DNA from 3 places in the Halomonas sp. A3H3 genome. Region 1 is predicted to be linked to each of the others. Evidence: predicted binding sites of a transcription regulator. Region 1 holds the regulator's gene; each other region holds the start of a gene.

The links. Region 1 encodes sigma-54, which starts transcription at its own class of promoters, with help from an activator protein. Its sites were predicted from a motif close to TGGCACNNNNNTTGCTNT; they were not measured.
Region 2: a site for sigma-54 is predicted at 2,606-2,623, ahead of HALA3H3_RS17070 (2,4'-dihydroxyacetophenone dioxygenase family protein). Genes of this name have one in related genera too.
Region 3: a site for sigma-54 is predicted at 1,475-1,492, ahead of HALA3H3_RS11815 (NCS1 family nucleobase:cation symporter-1). Genes of this name have one in related genera too.

Annotation. Positions count from the first base shown of each region.
Region 1 is NZ_HG423343.1:5,105,820-5,112,264, reverse strand. Features, by position in the region: gene pmbA (metalloprotease PmbA) at 1-1,217, shown strand, start outside; gene HALA3H3_RS23255 (HPr family phosphocarrier protein) at 1,234-1,503, opposite strand; gene rapZ (RNase adapter RapZ) at 1,549-2,481, opposite strand; gene HALA3H3_RS23245 (PTS sugar transporter subunit IIA) at 2,569-3,039, opposite strand; gene hpf (ribosome hibernation-promoting factor, HPF/YfiA family) at 3,044-3,352, opposite strand; gene HALA3H3_RS23235 (RNA polymerase factor sigma-54) at 3,450-4,862, opposite strand; gene lptB (LPS export ABC transporter ATP-binding protein) at 4,992-5,741, opposite strand; gene lptA (lipopolysaccharide transport periplasmic protein LptA) at 5,753-6,268, opposite strand; gene lptC (LPS export ABC transporter periplasmic protein LptC) at 6,280-6,445, opposite strand, start outside.
Region 2 is NZ_HG423343.1:3,810,118-3,816,562, reverse strand. Features, by position in the region: gene HALA3H3_RS17085 (MFS transporter) at 1-207, opposite strand, end outside; gene HALA3H3_RS17080 (alcohol dehydrogenase catalytic domain-containing protein) at 200-1,204, opposite strand; gene HALA3H3_RS17075 (SDR family NAD(P)-dependent oxidoreductase) at 1,204-2,022, opposite strand; gene HALA3H3_RS17070 (2,4'-dihydroxyacetophenone dioxygenase family protein) at 2,031-2,558, opposite strand; gene HALA3H3_RS17065 (sigma-54-dependent Fis family transcriptional regulator) at 2,784-4,592, shown strand; gene HALA3H3_RS17060 (BaiN/RdsA family NAD(P)/FAD-dependent oxidoreductase) at 4,777-5,961, opposite strand; gene HALA3H3_RS17055 (efflux RND transporter periplasmic adaptor subunit) at 6,098-6,445, shown strand, end outside.
Region 3 is NZ_HG423343.1:2,653,746-2,660,190, reverse strand. Features, by position in the region: gene HALA3H3_RS11815 (NCS1 family nucleobase:cation symporter-1) at 1-1,330, opposite strand, end outside; gene HALA3H3_RS11810 (nitrilase-related carbon-nitrogen hydrolase) at 1,948-2,814, shown strand; gene hydA (dihydropyrimidinase) at 2,877-4,316, shown strand; gene HALA3H3_RS11800 (NAD(P)-dependent oxidoreductase) at 4,351-5,730, shown strand; gene preA (NAD-dependent dihydropyrimidine dehydrogenase subunit PreA) at 5,727-6,445, shown strand, end outside.

The DNA of each region.
Region 1 (6,445 bases):
GTATAGGCGTTAGCGTACGCCTGGGCGAAGTTGAAACGGTTGAGTTATCCCGTGACCAAGGCATTGCCGTCACGCTATACGTGGGTCAACGTAAAGGCAGCGCTTCATCCACTGATGCCAGCAGTGCCTCGATCCAGGCAGCCGTAGAGAAAGCGCTGGCGATTGCCCGCTATACCGGCGAAGACCCGGCCGCAGGGCTGGCCGATGCCTCCCTTATGGCTACTGAGTTGCCCGATCTAAAAGTGCACTACCCCTGGGCGCTCACAACGGATGAGGCGATTGAGTTAGCGCTTGCCTGCGAGCAGGCGGGGCGAGACGTTGACGGCATCTCACAGTCAGATGGCGCGTCTCTCTCCAGTGGCGAAGGGGTGCGCGTTTACGCCAATAGCCACGGCTTTTTAGGTACCCAAAAGGGCAGTAGTCACTCTCTTTCTTGCATGCTGATTGCCCAAGACGCGAGCGGTATGCAGCGTGATTATGACTACACCTCTGCCCGTGACCCCAAGGCGCTACGTGACCCCGCTGAGGTGGGGCGCGAAGCCGCGATGCGTACGCTGCGCAGGCTAGGTGCTAAACGGCCGCCAACGGGCACCTTTCCGGTGCTGTTTGACCCATCGTTGGCCAGTGGCTTGGTTGGCCACCTGCTCGGTGGGTTAGCCGGTGGTGCGCTTTACCGGCAGGCCTCGTTTTTGTGCGACCGGCTCGGTACACCATTGTTTCCCGACTGGTTTAGTCTCGAAGAGCGGCCAATGGAGATTGGCGCCACGGCAAGCTCACCGTTTGATGGCGAGGGCGTGCAAACGCGCAATAATCGCTTTATCGATCAGGGACGCATTGCCAGCTATATGCTCTCTTCTTACAGCGCTCGTCGTCTCGATATGCAAACCACGGGCAATGCCGGTGGGGCACGTAACGTGCGTTTAGCAACGCCACTGCAATCACGCGAAAGCTTGTTGCAAGAGATGGGGCGGGGTATTTGGGTGACTGAGTTGATGGGCCAAGGTGTCAACGGTGTGACCGGTGACTATTCCCGCGGTGCAGCAGGTTTTTGGGTCGAAAATGGAAAGGTGCAGTACCCGGTCGAAGAGTTCACCATTGCTGGAAACCTGGAGCGGATGTTTGCTGGCTTAGTAGGTATTGGCGATGACACTGATACCCGTGGCAGTGTTCACACGGGTAGCTGGTTGATTGATGCCATGACCGTGGCGGGGGACTAACAAGTCAAGCGGCGGCTTACTGATCCTCCTCAAAGCGGGCGTCGAACAGCGCTTGAATCGCTTCAAGCGCCTGTTCGGCGTCATCGCCTTCGGCGGTGATTCTAAGCTCGGTGCCACAAGGTGCGGCAAGCATCAGCAGTGACATGATATTGGCGGCGTCGGCGGCCTGTTGCTGTTTGTAAACGCGTATGTTTGCCGTGAACTGTTGGCCGCATTTGACCAGTTTTGTCGCCGCGCGAGCGTGTAGCCCGCGTTGATTGGTAAGTGTAAGTATGCGTTCTGGCACCCTGGTTCCTTTTCGCCGAGTGGTGTCATTAATGGATAGACGCGCTTAAGAGGTCTCTGGCCGCTCGTTAGGTGTGGAAGCGCTGACGAGGGGAGCGGCCAACTGTTCGCTTATGGTGTAGTGCAGACCCAGTTCGCGGTGGCGAAGTTGAACTTCGCCCATGCTAGGAGTCAATTTTTCCGCTAACTTCTCGGCCATATAGACCGAGCGGTGCTGGCCACCAGTACAGCCAATCGCGATAGTCATGTAGCTACGTTGGCTATTCTGGTAAGCGGGTAGCCAACGCTCTAGCCAGGCCAAGATGTCGTCGCTCATGGCATCAACAATCGGATAGCTGTTCAAAAAAGCCACGATTTCCGCGTCGCGGCCAGTGAATTGGCGCAGCGTTGGATCCCAGTACGGATTTGGCAGGCAGCGCACATCGAAGACCAGGTCGGCGTCTAACGGTACGCCGCGTTTATACCCAAACGATTCCAGCGTTAGCGTCAGCTTGTCGCGCCGCTGATGGGCTACTTGGTCGGTAATGCGACGGCGTAAATCGTGCACCGATAATCGTGATGTATCGATCAATAGGTCGGCCAGATCGCGAATATCCTCTAGCGTCGTCTCTTCTTTATTGATCGCCTCTTCCAGCGTCATTTCGCTATCGCGGGTCAGCGGATGACGGCGACGCGTTGCTGAGTAACGCTCAAGCAGTATGCGCGCATCGGTGGTCAGGTAAATAACTTGAAAGTCGATTTTACGCTGGCGCAACTCGTCTAATAAAGAGGGCAGGCGCTCCAGAGCTCCCGGCAAATTGCGGGCATCAATACTCACCGCTAAATGTGCTCGGTCGCCCTGGTCACGCAGTTCATCCACCAACGACCCCAGCAACATAGCTGGGAGGTTATCAATCGCGTAGTAGCCAAGATCTTCCAGCGCTTGCAAGGCGATAGATTTACCTGACCCGGAGCGGCCGCTAATGATCACCAGTTGCATAGAGTCTCTCTTTGCTTTGATCAAGCTGCGTTGAGGGTGGTGAGCGGATAACCTGCTGTGATCTGCCCTGAACAGGGTTTCAGACCCTTAGGCCGCTGATTGCTCGCGAATTTTGGCGGTAATCAGCTCAAGCAGTTCGCGCTGGCTGGCTGCTTTACGCAGTTGCTGGCGCGTGTCCGCATCATTCATGATGGTCGCTACCTGACCCAGCAGTGAGAGATGCGTGTCATCTGCCTCTTCGGGTACCAACAGGACAAACACCAGATCTACCGGGTCGCCGTCGATAGCGTCAAAATCGATCGCTTCAGCCAGTTTCAAAAATCCAGCGATAGGGGCGTTGCAGTGGGGGCTACGCGCATGAGGAATAGCCACGCCGTTACCAATACCCGTACTACCTAAGCGCTCGCGGCCGATTAAACGGCTAAACACTTCTTGGCTGTCCAGGCTGGGGATATTTTGGGCGATAAAGGTGCTGTAAAACTCCAGCACCCTTTTTTTGCTGCCCCCGGGGACGTCGAACAGAACGCGTTCCGGGGGGAGTATGGTTTCCAACGTCATTGAATTAACGCACACCGGCGCCTTGGGCGCGAGCTTGTGCTTTTTCCTTGTGTTTAACGAGTTGACGGTCGATTTTGTCCGCTAGTGCGTCGATAGCGGCGTACATATCACTGTCTAGGGCTTCCGCATGTAAGTCAGCACCTGCGGCGTGCAGCGTACAGGCGGCCTGCTGGCGCTCTTTCTCCACTGATAAGGTGACTTGCACCGTAGTTATATTGTCGTAATGGCGCTCTACACGCTCAAGCTTTTCGTTGACATAGTCACGCAAGGCGTCAGTCAGTTCTACGTGATGACCAGTGATATTTACTTGCATTGACGTGCTCCTTATCCATCGGACTGTACTTCGATTGTAACCCTTTTTGCCGCGTTGCAAAGCCCTTGTCGAGAGTTTCCCTGAAACGTTAACGAAGTTAGCGCAAACGACGCCGTTCACTGGAAGAGGGAATGCCCATGGCTTCACGGTATTTCGCCACCGTACGACGCGCCACTTGAATCCCTCCTTCGCCTAATAGCGTCACTAAGCGGCTGTCTGAAAGCGGCTTGCCGGGCGGCTCCTCTTGAATCAGTTTCTTGAGTCGTGCACGGATGGCGGTGCTGGAGTGGCTGTCGCCATCTTGACCGCTCACCTGGCTTGAGAAAAAGTATTTGAGTTCAAACACACCACGGGGTGTATGGATATATTTTTGCGTCGTTACCCGTGAAATAGTCGACTCGTGCATCTCCACGGCTTCGGCAATGTCGGCCAGTATCAGTGGTTTCATGGCTTCTTCGCCGTGCTCTAAAAAGCCAATCTGGCGGGTAATGATTTCGCGACCAACACGCAGCAGCGTATCGTTTCGGCTAGAGAGGCTCTTGATCAACCAGCGCGCTTCCTGCAAGTGCTCTTTGAGAAACTGGTTGTCATCGCTTTTATCCGCACGCTTAATCAAGCTGGCGTAGTCGGGCTGAATGCGCAGCCGTGGCAGGGCCTCGGGGTTGAGCTCTAAATGCCAGCCTTCATTATCGTGGCGGACGACTAGATCGGGGGTGACATAGCTGTCATCGGTGTCGCCGTAGGCGCTGCCTGGGCGTGGGTCTAGGCTGCGAATAAGCAGGATGACATCGGCCAGCTGTTCGTCGTCGAGCCCTAGACGGCGTTTCAGCAGACGCATATCGTCTTTGCCAAGCGCTTCGAGAAACTGCCGCACCAAGCGGCGGGCGGGAACCAGCAGTGGCGTATCATCGGGGAGAGCTGCGAGCTGCAGCATCAAGCACTCACGCAAGTCACGGGCAAATATGCCGGTCGGCTCAAACTGCTGGAGCTTGAGTAGAATGGTTTCCACTTCGCGCTGGCTTAGCCCGTCAATGCCCTGGGCACGAAGCCCTTCACGGATGTCGTTGAGCGGCTGGGTCAGGTAGCCGTTGGCGTCTAGCGCGTCGATTAAGCTTTCCGCGACAAGCTGCTCGCGAGCGCTAAAATCGGTCATGGCGAGTTGCCACAGCAGGTGGCCATGAAGGCTCTGCCCGGCTGCCTGGCGCTCAAAGTCGGGGCCTTCGCTGCTGCCCCCCTGGCTTCCCATATCTTGATAGGTATCTGACCAGTCGCTATCTACCGAGAGCTCAGTAGGGATGCTCTCTGACCACTCTTCTTCCTTAGGCTCGCTGACAGCCTGTTCACTAAATTCATCTTCCTGCTCCAGCATGGGATTGGCATCGAGGGCCTGCTGAATTTCTTGACGAAGATCCAGCGTAGAGAGTTGCAGCAGCGCAATGGCCTGCTGCAACTGGGGCGTCATGGTCAGCTGTGTGCCGATACGCAGTTGGAGAGAAGCTTTCATGACCATCTGAGAACCACTCGTTAATCAGAATGCTCCACCCTAGTGCGAGTGAGTGCTTGGCGCAAGTGCAATAAGCATGCCATTGGTCGTAAAGTTGTTTTAAAGCGCTATTTAGGGGTGATTAAGGCAAAAACATTACAGGCGAAAATCGGCGCCCAAATACACATCCCTTACTTTTTGGTTGGTGAGAATCGAGGCGGGCGAGCCACTGGCGATGATTTGCCCATCGCCGACGATATAGGCGATATCGCAAATGTCTAGTGTTTCACGCACGTTGTGATCGGTGATCAGCACGCCGATATGGCGCTGTTTCAGTGCACGAATGATGGTTTTAATCTCACCTACCGAGATGGGGTCAACGCCCGCAAAAGGCTCATCGAGCAGAATAAAAGCGGGCTCTGTGGCTAGCGAGCGGGCTATTTCTACACGCCTGCGCTCGCCGCCCGAAAGGCTCATGCCCAGGTTGTCGCGAATATGGGTGATATGGAAGTCTTCGAGTAGCGCTTCCAGGCGCTGTTCGCGATCGCTGCGGTTAAGCTCTTTGCGGGTCTCGAGTATCGCCATAATATTCTCGGCAACCGAGAGTTTGCGGAAAATAGACGCCTCTTGAGGTAGATAGCCAATCCCCGCGGCTGCGCGCTCGTGCATGGGGGCGCGCGTTAAATCCACATCGTCGATACCCACCTTGCCAGCGTCGGATTTGACCAGCCCAACAATCATATAAAATGAGGTGGTTTTGCCCGCGCCGTTGGGGCCCAAAAGGCCAACGACACTGCCTTGGGATATCTCCAGATTGATGTCTTTGACCACTCGGCGGCGTTTGTAGCTTTTAGCCAGGTGGTGGGCATAAAGGGTTTTGATCGGCGCAGTGTCAGCAGTGGCCACAGCTAGGCTCCCTATTGTTCAGGCTGAAGGGTCATGCGTATGCGCTGGGGCTCGCTGCCATCAACGTCAGAGCGCGCTTGAATCACTTCTCGGTCAATAAAATACTCAAGGCGACCGCCACTAAAGGTGTCCTCTTGCTGGGTCAGTTCGGCTTGGTCGATCAGCTCTACGCGACGCTCGGCGACGTGATAAATAATCCGCCGCGCCCAGCCTTCCGTGGGGCCTTCTTGCCCTTCGCCTTGATGGCGCAAGTAGGCGCGCTCACCGGTAGCGGTGGCTGTCGAGAGTTCGCCCGCGTCGTTGCGTTCGATCTCTACCCGCTCGCCGCGCAGCTGCATTTCGCCTTGGCGAATGTCCACATCCCCAGTATAAACAGCTGTGCCTGCCCGCTGATCAAGATCTAAACGGTCGGCTTCCACTTCCACTGGGGCCTGGGAAGATGAGTTGGTTTGGGCTAACACTGATAAAGGTATCGCTAAACCGAACAGTGCAGTGTAGAGCAGGGCTGGGGAAATCATGGCTTTCATGGCGGTTCCTATTAGCGTTGTGTGGCCGGGGGGTGCGTGCCGCGCACATTATCCGTTAAGCGAACCTGGCTGGTGTTAAGCCAAACGTCCATACGTGAAGCGCTCATTTGCTGCGGCGGTTGCTGCATCAATACCGGTGTGTCACTCCAGGCATGCTGCTCGAGGCCATCATAGTGC
Region 2 (6,445 bases), 1.3 Mb from region 1:
CCAGGTGACTGATAACGCAGAGGCTGTTAGGCCTATCTGTAGGTTTGTCAAGGCCAACTCTGGCTGAACAAATGGCATCAGGAAGTTAAGTGCATTCCTGTCAAAAAATACAATGCCAAAGTTAAGGCTCAATAGAGTAACTAAAAGGATTTGATAACGAGTGTTATTGGGCGTGTTAGGCAGGGTAGCTGTATTATTGTTAGTCATGGCTTATTAACACCTTGCATTGATGGGTGCGCTTTTTTAACGCTTCAAATGCGGTTGGCACATTGTTAAGTGGCACGGTCTCGGTGATTAAATGGCGAGGCTCTACAACGCCAGAATCGAGAATATCCAACGCACTTTCGTATTCACGTCGTGAGAAGAAAACGGCAGTTTGAAGGCGTATTTCCTTTGATAAAGCACTAAAGGGTATAAAGCTGTCAGGCTTAGTGCATAAACCAAGAAGCAGAATCGTACCGTGCGTGCGAACCTGCTCAATGGCTTGCGCAATGAGACCAGGAACGCCCGCACACTCGAATACTATGTCTGCTGAACCTCCAAGTGACCGCTCTGCAGCTTTAATGGGTTGATATGGATCACAAACAAAACCGGTCGCCCCCATGTCATAGGCACGTTGTTCTTGGTATCGGGTAATATCCTGTATGACAACCGTCTGAGCGCCAAAGCGGCGCGCCCAAAAAGCGACAGCTAACCCGATAGGCCCAGCACCAAGGATGAGGACACGGTCACCAGGTTTCATGCCGGATAGCTGGAGACCATGGAGAGCAACGGCTAAAGGCTCTACAATTGCACCGTCGTCCATGCTTGCATTGAGAGGAAGAGGTACGCACTGGCGCGCAGCGGTGACGGCATATTCACCATATCCCCCTCCCTCCAACGCCATATCTAGACACCAAGCAGGATTCCCAGAACGGCATGCAGCGCAATAACCGCAACTTCGGAAAGGTATAACGGATACAAGATCTCCTATAGATACATCACTGACTTTTCGACCTAAAGCGACTATCTCGCCTGCATATTCGTGACCCAGCACATCGCCAGGACAAATGCCGAAAATGGGATCCTCAGTCATATGGAGATCGGAGCCACAAATTCCACATCGTTTCACCTGGATGACAACCTCATCGTCTCCTGGTGTAGGGTCTGGAAGTTCGCAAACATCTAAAGGCTGGTGTAACCCCTGAAAGACGGCAGCACGCATCAGCCCACCCTCCCAAGAGAAGTGCCTCCGTCAATAACCAATTGAGCACCGGTCATATAGGAAGAGGCGTCAGAGGCTAGGTATAGCGCCAGTGCCTTGATCTGTTCAGGATCAGCGATTTCCCCTAGAGGTACCTTGGCGTTCCAGGCCTGGCGAACTGCTTCGTCTTTCAACCAGCCACCACCAATGTTGGTTACGAAACCGCCGGGCGCGATAGTGTTGACCCGGATCCGGAACTCTGCCAACTCTAAGGCAACTTGACGTACTAAATGGGACACTCCCGCTTTTGCAGGCATGTAAGCAAGCCCGACCACAGGCTCTGTAATAAAGGCAGCATTGGAGGACGTGACAACAATTGATCCTCGACGCCGTGGCTTCATGTATTTAGCTGCCACTCGCAGAGTATTAAAGACCCCCGTCAGATTAATAGAAATTGTTCTATCCCAGCGGGCTGGATCTAAAACGTCAATCTGACCATCTCTATTTCGCCCTCCTGAAGGGTTCCAAAACCCTGCCCCAGGATCGATCCCCGCATTAGCAAAAACAATATCCAAGTTGCCAAACTGGCGGACATGTTCTTCGAAGGCTCGACTGGTCTGCATTCGATCAGCGACATCTAGCTGGACAGCATGAACCTTGCAGCCTTCGTCACGGAGCCTTTGTGCCTCACATTCGGCTGCGTCGATGTTTATATCCGCTAGTGTCACGTTAGCGCCGTTTTCTGCCAACGCTTCGGCATAGGCAAGTCCTAAACCTGAGGCTCCCCCCGTGATCAGGGCTGAACGCCCTTCTACGCTGAATTGCTCTAATACACGCATACCCCACCTCATAGAAATAACTGCTCATTGATGGGGATATTGTGTTCTTCACAGTAAGTGACGTAGTGATTGATGAACCAGAAAACATCCAGCGTTTCTGCCCACTCCCCCTTCTCATCGAAGAACTCGTTAGCTCCCTGCATCCAAAATAGAGCTTTCATTCCATTAGCATCGTCGGTCACTAACGTGTGAGCCTGTCCGGGCATTTCCGTTATAAACTCTCCAGGCCCGCAAACCCAGTCGTATTCCAAATATCGGAAAGATCCCTCCATTCCTACAGCCCATACCATTCCTCGGTGCTTATGGGTACCAATCACACCAGGGCTTTTAATCCATAAAATATTGCAATAAACATTATTTCTTACATCAAAGGCCAGATGCCGTATAGCTGCATTATCACCAAAAGGAACCCATGGGCTTTCTACCTCAGAGAGCCCTACATAGCTTCCCTCACGCCCAAATCGGTCTTGCATTGCCTTCATTGGTTCAGGAACTTCTACGATACGATAAGCATTACTAGCGGGTGCATTAGCCATTATTGTTCTCACTTTATTTATGGAAACGATGTATTACAGAGAACTATTCAGCAATTGCTATGCCAACTACTCAAAACCTAGACCTTAGTATAAAAAATCAAGTAAAATTCTTATTATTCAAAGGAAGTTAAGAGACTAGACACGACTAAAGTACAACTGAAGGATTGAACAAGACTCGCCAGTATTTAATTAATTTAATATTTTTAATAAAAAAATGAGAAAGACATGACAAAAAAAATGATGCTTTCGAAAATGACAACGCAACCCAATCAAGCGAGTTCTTGTAAGATAGGCCTTGATGATGGAGACCCACCCACTTTACGTGATTTGACAGAGAGGCTGCGCCTTACCCCTAACGATGGAAAAATTTGGTTCGATGATCGCCGCATGGTGCTACTTGGGGCTAATGCATTTGGTGTGTTGCGCAGGGAAATCATTGAATCACTAGGCTTTTCTAGAGCATGCAGCTTGCTGATGCGCGTAGGTTTTTCAGCTGGATCTGCCGACGCAGCTTTTGTACGAAAACATTGGCCACTAAACGATGAAGCTGGTGCGTTGACCGCGGGGGAGCGGTTACATGCAGTCATGGGGATGGTTAAAGTCGAAACGGTACGACGCGACCACGACATCCCGAACGGTATTTTCAATGCCGAGTTCCTTTGGCATGGTTCAATCGAGGCCGCCGAACATATAAATGCGTACGGCCTATCACGTGAACCGGTTTGCTGGATGCAGCTAGGTTATGCCAGCGGCTACGCCAGTGCTTTCTACGGTAAGCGAGTGATATATCGTGAGTTGGAGTGTGCTGGCTGCGGCGGCTCTTTCTGCCGAATCGTAGGTGAGATGACAAACCAAGAAATAGGCAGTACCCATGACCTTAGCTGGCTCACTCCAGGAGAATACCTTGCGCCTAGAGCGCGTAAGTCGTCTCGACAAACCCCTGGCGTGACGACAGCGTCATCTCCTGCCTCTATCCGTGAGAAAATAGATACCCAAAAGATCGTGGGTATTTCAGCAGCCGTCAGTATTGCTTTGCAGAAGATCGAAAGAGTCGCGCCAACGCCAGCCACGGTACTGTTCAATGGAGAATCCGGTGTTGGGAAAGACTTGTTTGCTAACGAGCTTCACCGCAAAAGCAACTTGGCAAACGGCCCCTTTATCGCCCTTAACTGTGCTGCAATCCCTGACACATTGGTTGAGGCAGAGCTGTTTGGCGTAGAGAAAGGTGCGTTTACAGGTGCAGAAAAAAGTCGACCGGGTCGGTTCGAACAAGCCAATGGGGGCACACTATTTCTTGATGAAATTCCATCATTAAGTTATGAGGCACAAGGTAAGCTTCTGCGCACCCTGCAGAATGGCGAAATAGAAAGAGTCGGTGGAGCACACCCTATCCAAGTTAACGTCAGGGTTGTTGCCGCCTCAAATAAAGATCTTTTCAAGGAAGTGCAGAATGGACTATTCAGAGAGGATCTTTATTACCGCTTAAATGTTTTTCCTATTCGCCTTCCCCCTCTTAGAGAACGCCAGGATGATATCCCCTTATTGATCGAACATTTTTTATACCGCTACTCAAACGTTTATAAAAAAAATATTCCAGGACTCACCCGAAAGGCTAGTGAAGCACTTTTAGACTATAGTTACCCTGGAAATATTCGCGAGCTGCAGAATTTAATAGAACGTGGCGTGATTAACGCGCTAGATTCTGAACCGCTCAATGTGTTTCATATGTTTGATGACGTTGGCTTTGCCACAAAACTCAACCCCCCTGGTCAGTCAGGTCTCAATATTGATCCCACAGGGGAACTGGAGGCTGGCACAAGTGGGCCTGATCTATTGGGCCGGGGTAAGCTTGACGATACGCAGAAGAGCGCTAAATGTCACCGGAGAAGTGAGGCAGAAATTTTGTCAAATGCACTTTATAAAACAGATGGCAACGTGTCGAAGGCCGCCAGAGAACTAGGCGTAACGAGAGCTAAGCTAGCCTATCGAATTCAAAAAGCTGGATTAGATCCTAGTCTGTTTCGGCACTTGTAAGGAAGCGCCTGATCGACCTACCAGCCGACCTCTTGGCAGCATTGCCCTAGGCTCTGTTGACTTTTCAGCGCTGCCATAAGCGAAACGTCAACAGCCCCTAAACTTGAACCCATCGCCAAAACACAAGAGGCTTAATACAGCCAGTGTATCGGTTTACGGCACTTGCAAATCTTTGATCAGCTTATTAAACAGCCTGCCCGCAGGCTACGCCACTCGCCCACGCCCACTGAAAGTTATACCCGCCTAGCTCTCCCGTTACATCTAATACTTCTCCGATAAAGCGCAACTGTGGTAAGCCTTTAACCTCAAAGGTTTTGGACGAAATCGCGTCGGTATTGACCCCGCCCATGGTTACCTCTGCGGTACGCCAACCTTCTGTTCCTGCTGGTTTCAGTTGCCAAGCGTTGAGTCTTTGCGCCCACTCATCCAATGCGGCATTAGCATACTGGGCCAGGGGCCGCGCCAAGTCATGGTCGGGGTACCACTCCAGCAGTGCTTGCGCAAAGCGTTTCGGAAAGCGTTCGCCAAGCCAAGTCGAGAGCTGACGCTTAGGCGTTTCTTGGCGTGCCTCACGTAGGGATTCCGCCACGTTTTCATTGGGCAGTAGATCGATACTAATGCTCTCCCCTGGCTGCCAAACGCTGGATATCTGCAGCATCGCCGGCCCAGACAAGCCGCGGTGGGTAAACAGCATGGGTTCCACAAAGCGGCGACTGCCAGCACTAACAGCCACTGGCACGCTCAAACCAGAGAGCTCAGTTGCGCGCGCTTTCCAGCTATCGCTTAAGGTAAAGGGCACCAGCCCGGGTCGCGTAGCGAATACCTCTAGACCAAATTGACGGGCAATGTCGTAGCCAAAACCCGTCGCGCCCATGCTCGGAATGGAAAGCCCACCGCTCGCGATGACGACCACCCCAGCATCGATTTTACCTATCGAAGTCGTTAGACGCATGGCACTGCCCTGTTGCTCCACGCGGGTAACCTGGGTGCTGAGCCTGATTTCAGCCCCAGCCCACTCACACTCGGTTAGTAACGTATGGACAATATCTTTAGCCGAGGTTGCACAGAATAGCTGACCCGGCGTTTTCTCAACATGTTCAACGCCATGGCGCTCGACCAGCTCAACAAAGTGCTCAGGGCGGTAACGTTTGAGCGCCGAAATACAAAAGTAAGGGTTTGAAGAGTAAAAGTGCTGTGGCGTTGTGCCAAGATTGGTAAAGTTGCAGCGGCCACCCCCGGACATGAGAATCTTCTTGCCCGCTTTGTTAGCATGATCAAGCACTAAGACCCGCTTTCCGGCATAGCCCGCTTGCGCTGCGCACATTAAGCCTGCGGCGCCAGCACCGATGATGACAACGTCATAGATCATAATGGACAGCTCATATTGAGAGCGACTCCCGTCGTAAAAGGCAGGCATTCTAACAGGGTCGCACTTAAAAATTATTATGCGGATACAATTACCATATACAATAACTGTATAAATATTATCTAACGCTGAGAACACTATGCTTTTGCCCTTTCATCAACGACGGCTGTTGCAACTCGCACTCGTGCCTCTCACTCTTCTGCTTTCCAGCGTAGCGCTCGCCCAATCGGCGCCGTCAGTCATAGGCACCCGGGCGATCATGACTACCTGGTCGGATCCAATAGAAGCCTTGGGCACCCTCCGTGCCGATGAGAGCGTCACACTATCGGCTACCGTCACGGATATCGTTGCCGAGATCAATTTCCGTGACGGCGAACAGGTCGAAGAAGGCCAGTTGCTTATTCGTCTGGAGGATGCCGAGGAGCAGGCGCAGCTGAGGGCGTCCCAGGCACTTCGCGAAGAGCGGCGTAATGCGTCAAATCGCGCT
Region 3 (6,445 bases), 2.5 Mb from region 1:
CAAAGGCGATAAAACCCGCGATGTTCACCGCAGGATAAGCATGGTTATCCATATACAGGCTGGGCACATCCAAACGCTGCTTTTTGATCAGGAAGTAGTCCACCGCCATGATGCCCGCGATGGGCCCCAGCAGGCTGGAGTAACCCAGCAGCCAGTTGGAGTACATCTGCTCCAGAGAAACCCCTGGCGGAATAACGCCCGCTTTTTGCAGCAGATCGTAGCCCATCAACAACACGCCCACCGCGCCAGTCATCAGCACGCCGCGCGTCTGGTTAATCAATTTGGGCGCAATGTTCTGAAAATCGTTGGTAGGCGACACGATGTTAGAAGCCGTATTGGTAGAGATCGTGGCGATAATGATCAACAGCATCGCCAGTACCACCCAGAAGGGGCTGTCGATATAGCCAATCAAACGTACCGGGTCGGCAACGGTTTCCCCTACCAGCGTTTCGGAAGCAGCGGTTAACACGACACCGAGTGCGGCAAAGAAAAACATCGTTAGCGGCAGCCCAATCACCTGACCAACGATCTGATCTTTTTGGCTTTTGGCAAAGCGACTGAAATCGGGAATATTCAGCGACAGCGTGGCCCAAAAACCCACCATGGCGGTTAAGCCCGCGAAGAAGTAGCCGTATACCGATGCCCCTTCAGGCCGCGACGGCGGCTGTGCCAGTAGTTCGGACATCGACATATTTGGCCACGCCCATATCATCAGCCCAACACCAACGGCTAACAGCAGCGGTGCGGCGAAGGTTTCCAACCATTTAATCGACTCTGCACCACGAATCACCACATAGAGATTCATCGCACCAAAGACAAAAAAGCCGATGACTTCACCAACACCGCCCATCGCAGCCCAAGCGGGAATCAACTCGGAGAGCAACAGATGAATGGCCAAACCGCCAAACATGGTTTGAATACCAAACCAGCCGCAGCCGACCAGGGCGCGCACCAGACAGGGTACGTTGGAACCTAAAATACCGAACGAAGAGCGTAAAACCACCGGAAAAGGAATACCAAACTTCGTACCGGGAAAGGCGTTTAAGGTAAGAGGAATCAGCACGATCACGTTGGCCAACAAAATGGCAAACAACGCCTCCCCCACGCTCAGCCCGAAGTAGGCGGTTAATACCCCGCCTAGGGTGTAGGTGGGCACGCAGATCGACATGCCTACCCAGAGTGCCGCAATATTCCACTTACTCCAGGTGCGCTCGCTGGCCTGGGTAGGCGCAATATCCTCATTAAAGCGCGAACTACTGCGTACATCGTCCCCTACATCTAGCTCTATCAGCCCACCTCGATCCACCATCTGAGAGGTTGTTTCGGTCATTTTTTATCTCCTCAGCATTGCGTTATTGCGCTGCCTAGCTCCCACGGCCAGTGGAGCTTTTCAAAAAGGCGCTTAGAAATCATGGCTTTTAGAAACCATTGTTTTTCAAAACCATCGTTCTTAGAAACCATAGCTTTTAGAAAACAAGCAATAAGCATGCCTACTTGAAAAAGCAGGTCAATTAACTCATTGATTAAAAAGCTGCCTTCATGGACAACATTATTATTGTTAGCTTGTTATCTTTATATTTTCCCCACCTAAAACAAAAACCAACTAAACAAAGCTAGATCAAAAAAAATATTTGCACCAATTTCAAACAGAAAAAAACCAAAAACACTCGCTAGAAATATACCAAACCAATGATTTTAAAAGAATAAAAAAACCATCCAAAACAGTGCAAGACCTCACCAAAAAAGTGAATATCACCAAATGGAACAATAAAAATAAGCAAACTCAATGAGTTAAAGACGATTTAACAAATCTCCTTTAAAGACTTGCTAAAACCACCTACCCAGCGCTACTTTCAACAAAAGCTGTCTATTTCGTCAGCTTTACAAAACTAGTTTCAAGAACACTACAAACATACGCTACACATCAACAATCAGAGGGAGCGTCTCATGCAGAATATGAAAATCGGGTTGATTCAGTTGGGCCTGAAAACCAGCACCGATCTTGAACCAGAAGCTATTCGCGACGCCATGAACGAGGCACATCTGCCAATGATTCAGCAAGCGGCTGACCAGGGCGTGCAGGTGCTTTGCTTCCAGGAAGTGTTTAACCAGCCCTACTTTTGCCCCAGCCAGGACGGCAAGTGGTACGCCGCCGCCGAGCGGGTACCGGAAGGCCCTACCTGCCAGATGATGCAGAAGCTCGCCGCCGAGCACCGCATGGTGATCATCGTGCCGGTGTATGAAGAGACTGAAACCGGTGTTTACTACAACACCGCAGCGGTATTCGACGCTGACGGCAGTTACTTAGGCAAGTACCACAAAACCCATATTCCCCAAGTAGCCGGTTTTTGGGAAAAATTCTTCTTCAAGCCGGGAAAATCCAACTGGCCAGTGTTCGATACTGCCTACGGCAAAATCGGCGTATATATCTGCTACGACCGTCACTTCCCCGAAGGCTGGCGGGCGCTTGCTCTCAACGGCGCTGAGGTGATTTTCAACCCTTCCGCCACCGTGGCCGGTCTTTCCCAATACCTGTGGGAGTTAGAGCAACCTGCCTCTGCCGCCGCCAATGGCTGCTTTATCGCTGCGATCAATCGAGTTGGAACCGAGGCGCCGTGGAACATCGGCGACTTTTACGGCTCCAGCTATATCGTTAACCCCCGCGGCAAAATCGAAGCTCAGGCCAGCGAAACAGAAGACGAGCTGCTGGTGCACGAGATCGATTTGGACATGGTGCGGGAGGTACGCAACAACTGGCAGTTCTTCCGCGACCGTCGCCCGGAAACCTATACCCGCCTGACCGACGGTGAATGATTCTGCTGGTAAAAAACAGGTTGCTGGTTAAGTTTTCTATTTAAAAACAACAGGAGCGAACGATGAGCTTATTAATCAAGGGCGGCACCGTGGTCACCCACGCCGATACCTACCGCGCAGACGTACTGTGTGTCGACGGTAAAATCCATGCGATTGGCACCGATCTAGATGTCCCTGAAGGGTGTGAAATTGTCGATGCCAGCGATCAACTGGTGATGCCCGGCGGTATCGATCCCCATACGCACATGCAACTGCCGTTCATGGGCACCGTGGCCAGCGAAGATTTCTATACCGGCACCGCCGCGGCCTTGGCCGGGGGCACCACTTCGATCATCGACTTCGTAATCCCACAGCCAGGTCAGTCGCTCCTTGAGGCCTTCGAAACCTGGCAAGGCTGGGCGGAAAAAGCCGCCACCGATTTTGCCTTCCACGTGGCGATTACCTGGTGGGACGATAGCGTGCGAGAGGAAATGGGCACCCTGGTTCATGAACACGGGGTGAACAGCTTCAAACACTTTATGGCCTACAAGGGCGCGATCATGGCCACTGATGACATTCTGGTGGAAAGCTTCTCGCGCTGTCTGGAGCTAGGCGCGGTGCCTACGGTTCACGCCGAAAACGGTGAGCTGGTCTACCACATGCAGCAAAAACTGCTCGCCCAGGGCATGACCGGGCCGGAAGCCCATCCGCTTTCGCGCCCACCCCAGGTGGAAGGCGAAGCGGCCAGCCGGGCGATTCGCATTGCCAGCACCCTGGGCGCACCGATCTATCTGGTTCACGTGTCCACCAAAGATGCCGTCGATGAAATTGCCTACGCCCGCCAGCAGGGTCATCCGGTTTATGGCGAATGCTTAGCCGGGCACCTGCTCATCGACGATAGCGTCTACCAGGATACCGACTGGGGCCGCGCCGCTGCCCACGTGATGAGCCCGCCCTTCCGGCCCAAGGGCCACCAGGAAGCGCTCTGGCACGGCTTGCAGTCGGGCAATCTGCAAACCACCGCCACCGACCACTGCTGTTTCTGTGCCGATCAGAAAGCCGCGGGCAAGGATGACTTTACTAAAATCCCCAACGGCACCGCTGGCGTGGAAGACCGCCTCGCCGTGTTGTGGGATGAAGGCGTCAACACCGGCAAGCTGTCGCCCCAGGAGTTTGTCGCGCTGACATCGACCAACACCGCCAAGATTTTCAACCTCTACCCGCGCAAAGGGGCGATTCAAGTAGGTTCCGATGCAGATATCGTGGTGTGGGATCCCAACGGCACCCGGACGATTTCTGCCAAAACCCACCACCAGAACGTCGATTTCAACATTTTCGAGGGCAAAACGGTGCGCGGCATTGCCCGTCACACCATTAGCAAGGGCAAATGGGTGTGGCGGGATGGTGAGCTGCGTGCCGAGCGCGGTGCGGGCCGCTATTTGGAGCGCCCCGCCTACCCCGGTGTCTTCGAATTGCTGGCCAAGCGCGCCGAGCTGAATGCGCCGATGGCCGTAAAAAGATAACAGCTGTGCCCATAACAACAGCGGAGGCTTTACTGTGACTAGCCCACTGAACCACCTACCCAGCGCAAAAGAGGTCGGCACCTACGACCCGGATACGCTGGCAAGCAACTTTAGCGACCTACATCCGCCGCTGACCCATCGCCAGGCGATGATCGAAAGTCAGCGTTGTCTCTATTGCTTTGATGCGCCCTGCGTCGAGGCTTGCCCGTCGGATATTGATATTCCCAGCTTTATTCGCCAGATCAGCGAGAACAATATCAACGGCGCGGCGGAAACCATTCTGGAAGCCAACATTTTAGGCGGCAGCTGCGCCCGGGTGTGCCCCACGGAAATTCTTTGCGAGCGTAGCTGCGTGCGCAACCACGACGCCGAATGCCAGCCGGTGCTGATCGGTTTGCTGCAGCGTCATGCCACCGACCATATGCAGTTCGACGGCCACCCCTTCAAACGCGCCACTTCTACCGGCAGTCATGTGGCCGTGGTCGGCGCCGGACCTGCCGGGCTCTCCTGCGCGCACCGACTGGCGATGCTCGGTCATCAGGTGACCATCTTTGAAGCCGAACAAAAGCCTGGCGGGCTGAACGAGCACGGCATCGCCCGCTACAAAATGACCGACGACTTCGCCCGCAAGGAAGTGGAATTCTTGCTTGAGATCGGTGGCATCGAGATCCAGTACGACCAACGGCTGGGCGCAAACCTGGAGCTTGCTACGCTCCATAATCAGTACGATAGCGTGTTTCTCAGCTTGGGCCTGGGCGCTAGCCGTGCCCTGGGTTTAACCGGGGAACAAGCACCCGGTCTGATGCCTGCGGTGGACTACATCAAGGTTCTCCGCCAGACCGACGATCTGGGCAGCCTTGCGGTGGCCAAACGCTGTATCGTGATTGGCGCGGGCAATACCGCTATCGATATGGCCACCCAAATGGCCCGCTTAGGCGCTACGGAGGTAACGCTGGTTTACCGTCGCGGCATTGAAGCCATGTCCGCCACCGACCATGAACAAGAGATTGCCAAAGCCAACGGCGTGCGGATGGTGACCTGGGCCCAGCCCGACGAGATTCTGCTGGATGATCAAGGCCGCGTGACGGGCATGCGCTTTGCCAAGACCCATGATCAAGCGGGCCGCTTAACCCCTACTGGAGAAACCTTTGAGATCGCCGCCGATGCTGTCTTCACCGCCATCGGCCAAGGCTTCGAAGGCGCGAGCCTAAGCGATACCACCGCCGCTGAGCTTGCCCGGGACGGCGAGCGCATTCACGTTAATGAGATGTTCCAAACCTCACTGCCCAATGTGTATGCCGGTGGCGACTGTGTGAAGCCCGGTCAAGACCTTACCGTTCAGGCCGTGCAACACGGCAAACTGGCGGCTCACGCCATTCATCAGGCGCTTGTTGCCAAGCAGGAGGCCGCATGAACACACTCACTTTTACACCACCGGGTAAGAAAGACAGCGGTGACAGCGTGGTTAATGGCGTTGATCTATCGGTTAACTTTGCTGGCATTAAAGCCCCCAATCCATTCTGGCTGGCCTCTGCACCGCCCACCGATAAAGCCTACAACGTGGTACGCGCCTATGAAGCTGGCTGGGGCGGCGTGGTATGGAAAACCCTTGGCGAAGAGCCGCCTGCGGTGAATGTCTCCTCCCGCTACTCAGCCCACTACGGAAAAAACCGCGAGGTGATCGGCTTTAACAATATCGAGCTGATTACCGACCGCTCGCTGGAGATCAACCTTAAAGAAATCACTCAGGTGAAAAAGGACTGGCCCGATCGTGCGCTGATCGTTTCCATTATGGTGCCCTGTAATGAAGAAGCCTGGGCCTACATTCTGCCGCTAGTGGAAGCCACTGGCGCGGACGGCATCGAGCTCAACCTGGGTTGCCCCCACGGAATGCCGGAGCGCGGCATGGGCGCGGCGGTGGGCCAAAACCCCGACCTGATCGAGAAAGTCACCTACTGGTGCAAGAAGCATTACTCCAAACCGGTAATCGTCAAACTCACACCTAATATCACCGATATTCGCGTCGGTGCCCAAGCAGCACTGCGGGGTGGGGCCGACGCGGTATCGCTGATCAATACCATCAACTCGATTACCAGTATCGACCTGGACAATATGGTCGCCAAGCCCAC